Regions from separate parts of the Novosphingobium kaempferiae genome, predicted to be linked through region 1. Evidence: predicted binding sites of a transcription regulator. Region 1 holds the regulator's gene; each other region holds the start of a gene.

What was found. The regulator LexA, encoded in region 1, represses DNA repair genes until DNA is damaged. The targets are predictions, from matches to a motif close to GTTCCNCNCTTGTTCT.
Region 2: a site for LexA is predicted at 1,136-1,151, ahead of LO787_RS15015 (ImuA family protein). Genes of this name have one in related genera too.
Region 3: a site for LexA is predicted at 1,690-1,705, ahead of LO787_RS24770 (MmcB family DNA repair protein). Genes of this name have one in related genera too.

Annotation. Positions count from the first base shown of each region.
Region 1 is NZ_CP089301.1:5,215,296-5,218,569, forward strand. Features, by position in the region: gene LO787_RS23660 (molybdopterin molybdotransferase MoeA) at 1-1,044, shown strand, start outside; gene lexA (transcriptional repressor LexA) at 1,146-1,838, shown strand; gene LO787_RS23670 (ComEC/Rec2 family competence protein) at 2,004-3,274, opposite strand, start outside.
Region 2 is NZ_CP089301.1:3,299,924-3,303,197, forward strand. Features, by position in the region: gene LO787_RS15010 (winged helix-turn-helix domain-containing protein) at 1-986, shown strand, start outside; gene LO787_RS15015 (ImuA family protein) at 1,175-1,936, shown strand; gene LO787_RS15020 (Y-family DNA polymerase) at 1,851-3,274, shown strand, end outside.
Region 3 is NZ_CP089301.1:5,434,043-5,437,316, forward strand. Features, by position in the region: gene LO787_RS24765 (DEAD/DEAH box helicase) at 1-926, opposite strand, end outside; gene LO787_RS24770 (MmcB family DNA repair protein) at 1,179-1,676, opposite strand; tRNA gene LO787_RS24775 (tRNA-Arg) at 1,780-1,856, shown strand; gene LO787_RS24780 (hypothetical protein) at 2,002-2,373, shown strand; gene LO787_RS24785 (hypothetical protein) at 2,443-3,033, shown strand; gene LO787_RS24790 (dCTP deaminase domain-containing protein) at 3,048-3,274, shown strand, end outside.

The sequences.
Region 1 (3,274 bases):
GCCGTCGCTGGTTTGAACCTCACCGGCCCCTGGCGTGTCGTGGGAGAAAGCGCGGCGGGTCATCCGTATATCGGCACTATCGCAATCGGCGAGGCCGTCCGCATCTCCACCGGCGCGGTGTTGCCCGCTGACGCATCGGCAGTAATTCTCCAAGAAGATCTGGCGCGCCATGGCGACGAGATATCGCTGACCGGCGAAGCGCCCGTTCCCGCAACGAAGCATATCCGCCCTCGCGGCATGGACTTCATCGAAGGCGCTGAAATCCTGCCTAGAGGCAAGCCGGTCGGTCCCGCACAGACGGCCCTCGCCATCGCGGCAGGACACAAGTACCTGCCCGTATCCCGCAAGCCCCGCGTCGTCATCATCGACAGCGGCGACGAACTTGCTGCCGACCCGGAGCACTGCGCGCCTCACCAAATCCCCGCCAGTAACGGCGCGATGCTCCTGGCTTTGGCGGGTTCAACCGCCGTCGATGCCCGGCGGATCGGCCCGGTTCCCGATACGATCAAGGCCATTACCTCCACTTTCGAGGCATCGTCCGACGCCGACCTCATCGTAACCAGCGGCGGAGCATCGGTAGGCGATCACGACCTCATCCGTCCCGCTCTCGAACGATGGGGTGCCAGCATCGATTTCTGGCGCGTGGCGATCAAGCCGGGCAAACCCATTCTAGTGGCCACGCGCGACACAAATGGCCGCCGCCAGATCGTGCTTGGACTTCCCGGAAATCCGGTGTCGAGCTACGTCACCGCCTATCATTTCATGCTACCCATGCTCCGCGCGATGCTTGGCGCTGCACAGCCATTACCGATGCACTTCACGGCCTCGTTAGGCGAACCGTTGCGTGCCAACGGAAAGCGTCGCGAATTCTTGCGCGGATGGTGGAATGGGGAAACCGTCATCGCCAATCCCTTGCAGGACAGCGGCGCACTTTCCTCCATTGCGGCCAGCAATGTCCTTATCGACCGCGCCGCATTTGCCGAAGACGCGCGGGTGAACGACAAGGTTCAAATCTATCTGCTTCAGAATGGCGGTATTGCTTAAGATCGTTTCGATTCGTTGCTTGATTGTTCCCTCAATGTTCACTACCAGAACAAACAAGGTCAGGTTTTCCCTGGTCCGGAGGTTACGAAAAGGCAGCGACAATGTTGACGCGCAAGCAGCACGAATTGCTCCGGTTCATCCAGACGCGTCTCGAAGACAGCGGCATTTCCCCGAGCTTCGAGGAAATGAAGGAAGCACTCGATCTCAAGTCGAAATCGGGCGTTCACCGGCTGATTTCTGCGCTGGAGGAGCGCGGCTTCATCCGCCGCCTGCCCAATCGTGCCCGCGCCCTAGAAGTGCTGCGCCAACCCGACAATGCCGGGACGAAGCCCTCGCGCGCCACGGCCACTAACGACGACACCGGCATCGCGGCGATTCAGCCTGCGCGAAGCGCGCCGCAGCCTGCCAATGACGTCATCGAAATCCCGCTGCACGGCCGCATCGCTGCCGGCGTACCGATCGAGGCGCTGGAAGGGCAGTCCATGCTACCTGTTCCCGCTGCGCTTCTCGGATCAGGAGAACACTACGCGCTCGAGGTTTCCGGCGACTCGATGGTCGAAGCCGGTATTCTCGATGGCGACTTTGCACTTGTGAAGCGCACCAACTCGGCGCGCGACGGCGAAATCGTCGTGGCCCTCATCCGTGGTGAAGAAGCGACGCTGAAGTATCTCCGGCGCGAATCTGGCATGGTTCGGCTTGACCCGGCCAATGCCGCGTACGAGCCGCAGATCTACGGACCGGATGAAGTCGAGGTCCAGGGCAAGCTCGCCGGCCTGCTTCGTCGCTACAATTGAAGTTCATTTGCTGAAGCCTGTTCGACCCATAGGATGAACGGGCTTCAATCCCAATTGCTGCCGCAGGTGCTTTGCCTTCATGACCGGCAGTAGTGGTGCGGGCATATGGCTTGCCTTACCGCCCAAGCCTTATGACGGCATGATATGTCGAATTGGCCGCAAGGCCTAGCGATGCGCACGCTTAACTGCCGTGTTGGGCGCCGCCGTTCGCCACCAGCCATGTTCGCCTTGCGTCTGAGCCACGGTTTCGATGCGCTGGTCTTCGATATAAACGGCAAGGCCACCGGTCTCGGCCAGCGAAGCGCGGTCGGCTTTGAGCCATCGAGGCTGGCAACTGCGCGGCAGCCATCGGTCGGCGATGACGATGTCGCTATGCTCGCAGGCGGCGACCAGGGCGCGTTCAGGCACTGCATCGCGGCCACGGGACACGAGAAGGCGACGGGTGATGCCGGAACGCCTGATCTCCAGAGTGCAGAAGTCCCGGTTGCAGACGGCGCCCGGCCAGCGGTCGAGCGGCATTGGCTCGCCTTCCATGCCAGCTTGTTCCATGAGGTTGTCCCGCGCGTAACCGCTCGCGCCATCTCGCAGGACGAAGAGGCGGCCGCCTGCAGGATCGACCAGACCGACATGACGGCCATCACCTGAAATCAGGATATCGGCAGGTGGAGCCAGCGCCAGCAGCCCCGTGCCGATCAGTGCCGGTGGCAGGCCCAGCCAACGGATTTGGCCGCTCCACAGGCCCAGCCAGAGTCCCCCAGCCACGAACAGGAGGAAGGCACCCGTTCCCGAGGCCGGAAGGAGGTTCACGGCTCCGGGTCGGGATGCGAACCAGTGCGCCAGGCCGGTGAGCAGATCGATGGCATGGCCCGCCAGCCACCACATCGGCGCACCTGCCCCGACCACATCCAGCAGGAGCGCGGCGGCCAGCAGCGGCATGACGACGAATGTCGACAGCGGGATCGCCACGACATTGGCGATCGCCCCGTACACGCCCGCTCGGTGGAAGTGGTACAGGCCGATCGGCATGAGCGCGAGGTCGATCACCACGCCGGTCAGCAGGAGCAGCCCGACATGGCGCAGCCCGCGCATCGCCAAGCCCTCGCCACGGGGGCCGAGGAAGTGCCGCACCGGCTCGGACGTCGTGACGGCGGCAAGCGCCAGCACCGCGCCGAAGCTCATCTGGAAGCTCGGGCCGGTCACCGCCTCCGGCCACAACAGCATCACGCAAAAAGCCGCGACGGCCAGCATTCGCAGCGACAGCGGCTCGCGACCGAGCGCCATGGCAGCGAGTACGAGCAGTGCGCCTATGCATGAGCGGACGGTCGGCACTTCGGCGCCTGACAGGAGCGTATAACCCACCCCCGCCAGCGCCCCCGCCCCCGCCGCCAGCACCAGCAACCTGACCCGCAGCGCCAGCCAGGGAAACAGTGCGAGCA
Region 2 (3,274 bases), 1.9 Mb from region 1:
CCGCCTTTTCACGCTTGGGCGGCTATGACAGGGGTGTTCTCGATCAGATTGCCTGGGGACCGAAGCGGCAGCGAAAGCTTTTTGAATATTGGGCGCACGAGGCGTCTTTGCTGCCATTCGAGATTCATCCCCTCCTGCGCTGGCGCATGGCAGAAGCGGATCGCGGCGAGGCAGGTTGGACATGGATGCGCCACTGCGCAACGGAGGGCCGGGCAGAGGCCATGGCAATGCTGGCACGCATCCGCTCCGATGGCCCTATGTCAGCCGCCGACTTCGAAACTCACAAAGGGCAATCTGGCTGGTGGGAGTGGAGTGACACCAAGCGCACGCTGGAGTGGCTGTTCTGGGCGGGGCACATCACAACCGCCACGCGTCGACGCGGCTTCGAGCGAGTCTATGATCTGCCTGAACGGGTGCTGCCCGCCGATGTGCTGGCCCTTCCAACGCCAGCGGATGACGCGGCCCACCGTGCATTGATCGAACGCGCTGCGATGGCCCACGGCATCGCCACCGAAAAGGAACTGCGCGACTATTTCCGCCAGTCTCCGGCGCAGGCGCGCCCTGCTATTGCAGCGCTCGCGGAAGACGGCATTTTGATCCCTGTCGCCGTGGAGGGAAGGCGGCATGCCTGGCTGCATCGCGATGCCCGACGACCGCGACGTATCGATGCACGGGCGCTGCTGGTCCCCTTCGATCCTCTGATTTGGGAGAGGGACCGGACCGAACGACTGTTCGGCTTTCGCTACCGCATCGAAATTTACGTCCCTGCACAAAAGCGCCAATATGGCTACTACGTCCTGCCGTTCCTGCTGGGTGACCGATTGGTGGCTCGCGTTGATCTCAAGGCGGACAGAACCGCATCGACGCTGCTGGTCCGCTCAATCCACGTGGAATCCGATGCCCCAGATCACACCCACGATGCTTTATATGTGGAATTGCGGGCAATGGCGGATTGGCTGGGGCTCGCCGAAGTAAGGGTTGGGTGATGCCGTGTCCGGCCACGTCGCGTGGCTGAGTTCAAAGCAGGCAAGACATCCCTCTCGAGACCGGTGTGCTTCCGCCGTTTGCACAGGCTTGTCCCCATACTGGACGTGAAGACCGATTCAAAGCGGTTGACCGCCGCCTGTCTGAGGTGAGAACATAAAAGGAACAAATCCGAGTCAGCGAAGTCACCATGCAACCCGTTTCCTCCCTTGTGCATCCAAGCATTGATGCCCTGCGCGCCTTGGCGACGCCGATTAACGATCATCGGGTCATGCCTTTCGGTGTCGAGACATTGGATACCCGACTAAGCTCTGGTGGTCTGCGCGCCGGGGCCCTGCACGAGGCAACTGCGCTGAGCTGCTCGCTGGTCGATGACGCAGCCGCGACGCTGTTCCTTGCCGGTATCGCCGCCCGTGAAGCCCACACCGCTGCGGCGCCGGTGCTGTGGGTCAGCTGCCGCAACGATCTCTACGCACCCGGCCTGGAGCAGGCAGGGTTAGTCTCCGCCGACGTAATTCATGCGCAGCCGCGCGACGATGCAGCATTGCTCGCCGTCGTCGAAGATGCGGTGCGCGATGGAACGCCTGCTGCCGTGGTGGCCGAGGCCAGCAAGGTCTCGATGGTCGCTACCCGTCGCCTGCAGCTCGCAGCAGCCGAGGCCGACATTCCGGTACTCCTACTCCGCCGTCACCGCAGCCGGGATCGTGACCCGCTTGCCGAGACTTCCGCAGCTTGGACCCGCTGGCGCATTTCCAGTGCGCCATCAGAACGGCTCGGCGTCGCCGGCGTTGGGCGCCCGCGCTGGTTGATCGAACTTGCGCGTCAGCGCGGCGGCGAAGGCTTTTCCCTGATCGTGGAGGGATGCGATGCGACGGGTCGTCTCGCTGTTCCTGCCGTTCCTCGCCATCGAACGGCTGAGACGGCAGGATCGGTTCGCCGCGCCGCGGCCTGAGCCGCGCGCACTCCAGCTTCCCGTCGATGATAACCCCGGTGCCTGCTCGGTTCCTCGCGGGGGTGGGTGGCGGCCGGGTGCGCGCTGGGCGCGCGAGCGGCAGATTGCAGAAGGGCAGGGGGCCGTCAGGGGCAAGGACCGCACACGCCGGGATGTCGAGCGCGAGATCGCGGCGTTGCCGTTGCATGCCAAGCCGCCGATGCGCGAACTGGGGCGACGCTCCGAATCGGCAGAGCATCCGTTCAAGCGGATGGCCTCGTCAGCAGTGTCGGAACAGTTGCACGACGCGCCGCAGGCCGCGGCCGCTCCGCTGGCGCTCATCGGCAAGGTCGGCCGCCGCGACGAGATCGTTTCGGCCTGTCCGGCGGCGAGAGCATTGGGCATCCATGTCCGCATGGCGGCAACCCATGCCCGCGCGCTCGTTTCCGATCTCGACTTCCGCCCTGCAGAGCCCGAGGCCGACGCAGCGCTGCTCGATCGCCTCGCCCTGTTCGGCATTCGCCGCTGGTCGCCGATCGTCGCGGTCTCGCCGCCGGACGGGATCTGGCTGGACCTGACCGGCGCCGCGCACCTGCATGGCGGAGAGGAACACTTCTGCCAGCGGCTGCGGGCCTTCTGCCGCCGCGCCGGTTTCACGGCGCGCATCGCGATCGCCGAAACGCCGGGCGCGGCGCATGCGCTGGCCCGCTACGGCCGCGATGACATTGCCATCATTCCGCACGGCGGCGTGCTGAAGGCGCTGTCGCCGCTTCCGGTCGCCGCGCTGCGTCTCGAAAGCGGCGCACTGGCCGCTGCGCGCAAGTTCGGCTTCGAGACGATCGCCGACCTGCTGCCTGTCGCGCGCGGTCCGCTGGCGAGGAGACTGGGGCTCGCCACCATCGACCGGCTCGACCAGGCGCTGGGAGGCAAGGCCGAACCGATCACCCCGCGTGAGGGCGTGGTTATCCCTGCGGTCGAGCGTCGGCTGCTCGAGCCGATCGGCGCGGCCGAAGCGATCGCGCAAGTCATGCACGACCTGCTGAAGGACTTGGCCGAGGTGCTTCAGCGCCAGGGGCTGGGTGCGCGCTCGCTGCGCCTGATTGCTTTACGCATCGATGGCGGTGAGCAGGTGGTGGCTATCGGCACCTCTCGGCCCACCCGCGAAGTGCCGCACCTGCTGCGCCTGCTGAAGCTCAGAATCGAGCGTATCGATCCCGGCATGGGCCTCGAACAGTTCCGGCTTCTGGCGCCGCATACCGAACCGCTCGATGCCGAGAACCTGGGGGCAATCCTCGCTGGGGAAAGTACGGTGCGCGATCCTGCGCGCCTGGTCGATGTCGTGGCCGGCAGAATCGGACC
Region 3 (3,274 bases), 220 kb from region 1:
CGCACGGTGCCTTGGCGGAAGCCGCCGAGCGCGGCGGTGCGCTGGGCCTGGCTCTTGTTGCCGTGGATCGCGGCGGCGGGGATGCCGGCGGCGACGAGGTGGCGCACCACGCGGTCGGCGCCGTGCTTGGTCCGGGTGAACACCAGAGCGCGGTCGATGGCGCCGTGGCTGGCGTTCTCGGCGGCGTCGGGGGCGAGGCCCTCACGCAGCGAGATGGTCAGCAGCGCCTGCTTCTCGGCCTGGTTGATGTGCGTCGCGTACTGCTCGACGCGCTCGGCGGTGGTCGACTGCGGGGCGACCTCGACCTTGACCGGATCGTTGATGAACTGACGGCCCAGTTCCGCGATCGCCTGCGGCATGGTGGCCGAGAAGAACAGGCTCTGGCGGGTCTTGGGCAGCAGCGCGGCGACGCGCTTCAGCGGCACGATGAAGCCGAGGTCCATCATCTGGTCGGCTTCGTCGAGCACGAAGATCTCGACGTGCTTGAGCGTCAGTGCGCGCTGGTCGATCAGGTCGAGCAGGCGGCCGGGCGTCGCGACGAGGATGTCGGTGCCGCGCTCAAGCGCACGCGCCTGCTTGCCCACCGGCACGCCGCCGAAGATGCACTGCACGGTGAGGTTCAGGAACTTCGCATAACCGCGCATGTTCTCGGCGATCTGCGCTGCGAGTTCGCGGGTCGGCGAAAGCACCAGCATGCGGCAGCCGGCGTTCTGGCGCGGCTTGGGATCGTTGGCGAGGCGGTGGAGCGAGGGGAGCGAGAACGCGGCGGTCTTGCCGGTGCCGGTCTGCGCGATGCCGAGGAGGTCACGGCCTTCGAGCAGCGAGGGGATCGCCTTGCGCTGGATCGGCGAGGGATCGGTATAGCCCTTGGCTGCGAGCGCGCGGAGAATGGGCTCGGCGAGGCCAAGTTCAGAGAAATAGGACATGCGTCACTTTCAAAAGTGCGGGGCGCGCGAAGGCTTTTGAGAAAGGCGCGCGCACGGCAAGGTGTCGTTGTGGCGACCCTGCGTGAGGAAGGAAGCTGGTTGGTCGCAACCGCAAGTCCGGGCCGGCCTTGGCATTGCGCCGTGGCCTCACGCTGCTCTCGGATTGCGGCGGGGTGGACCCCGCACGCCGGTTGCTGGGCCGCTACATAGTGTGCATTGCAGCGTTGCGCAAGATAATTGCGGATAACTGCGTCAGCCGTCGCTGCCCCATTGGGCCGTATGCGGATCGCCCAGCGTGACCAGCCGCCGCAGCGAGGCGCGGGCGAGGCGCTCCGTCTCCACCTTGCGACGCGCGGCGGCAAGCTGGCGCAGCGGCGCCGGGCGCAGGATTTCCGCATCGTAGCCGTCGCCCACGATCACGCCGCAACTGTCGGGCAGGAACGCCTCGCCCTCCAGCGGCGAACGGTCGAGCGCGGGGGAAAGCCCCCAGTAGAACCTGTCGCAATAGTCGAGATAGTCGGTCCACTTGCCGTCGCCGAGCAGGTCGGCGCGCGAAACCTTGATCTCCACGATGATGACGTGGCCCTTGGCGTCGATCCCCATGAGGTCCGCCCGCCGCCCTCCGCGCAGCGGCATTTCCGGCAGGCACCAGATCCCGTTGCGCGCGAAAAGCCGCGAGATTCCCCGCGCCACATCGGCGGCGACGTGCGAAGCGAGGGGAGAGAAGGAGAGCGAATCGGCTTCGGCCATGTGGGTCATCATAGGAACATAAAGGGAACTTGCAAGTCTCGTCACCCGACGCGAAATTTGCCGCTGGAAGTCCCCGCCGCCCTCTGCTACCCGCCGCTGCACTGCACCCGTAGCTCAGCTGGATAGAGCGCTGCCCTCCGAAGGCAGAGGCCACAGGTTCGAATCCTGTCGGGTGCGCCATGTTTATTTTTCTAACTATCTGATTTTGCGCGGAAATGGGCCGGCAGAGATTTGATGGTTCCCACACTTTATCCCACATTTGGGGGCTGACGTATGCCTATTAGGCTTGGCGACAGGATTGAGCGTGGGCAGGCTTACCTCCGTTATGCGTAATGCGTTCGCAGGCGATGACCTGAAAGAAAGGTCTGGGGTTTGGCTGGCATCGGAAGAGGCAAGGCATTTTGCCGCGTACGCACACCTTGTCGGATTGAAGGCTCCGAGTTTGGCGAGCGTCCTCATCGTTCGTGCTGTGCATCTAGGGGTTTTGCCGGAAGATGCGATTGATTTCCCCTCCCCTGGGGCTAGCTCATTGAGACGCCGCATCACCTTGCCGGGGCACTCTCAGGAACACGCTCTGCGTTTTGAGCACCTCGCATCTACAACTGGTATCAGCTTTGATGCGGGTTTACGCTTGCTCATTGCAACCGAGTTGCGCGATCGCTGGTTAGCTCAAGCGATGGGTGTGGAATCAAGTTGATTCCACGCTGGACGAAATGTTACTCTTGCGCCATGGGCGCCGACTGCCGATGTTATGGGGATCAGCTCAATGGACCTGGGAGTCGCAGAAATGCACCCCGATAATCAGGTGGCGGCGCGGGCCGCAGACTCGATGGTCAACTGGCCGTCGATTGGCGCTGAAGAATTCGAAAATCTTCAGTTTGATCAGTTCTGCCATGACGAAAATTTCCATCGTGAAATCAGCCGCTTGACGGTCAAAGAGCGGCTGACCCACATGACGCTGCACTTTGCGAAGTACTCAGGTTACCTTGCGAACGATCCAGACGACCTTCGTCTACGCCGTACTATCACAGACCTTTTCGTGATCGGGCTCTCAACGCTTAATGGGTTGAACGTCAGAGCCCATCCATTGGTCACTGAGATAGGCCAGATCGAAGATACCTCACGGTCGGCGTTGGCCCGTCGTGTCGCGATATTGGCAGGTGAAATGGCGTCGGCGTGTGAGCGTCTCGATCATCTTGAAGAGTTTCCTTACCGCCAGACGCTCCAAGGCGCGGCAGCGACAATGGTCGCTTTGGCGCTAAGCGCAGCAGAAGCGCGTCAGTGGTCTATGCCTCTGCTTGTGAAGGAGCGCCTTCAGCGGGTCAAAGAGAAGTCCATTTTCTATGGGCGCCTGTAGGTCGGAGTGAGAGCGTGACCTTTTGGAGCGGGGATCGCTTGCTACGCGACGGCAAGCAAGTCGACCTGGTGACCCCGTTCGACGACAAGCTGATCGATTGTTCAGCGTATACGCTTAGGTTGGGGCATGAGTCTTTCGTGACTCCACAGTTCGGTGAAGCTGGCCCCAACATCAAGCAGCAGCTTGCCGAAGCTGGGGAAATAGACATCGCGGGCATCAAAATGCCTGTATCAGGCGGGGA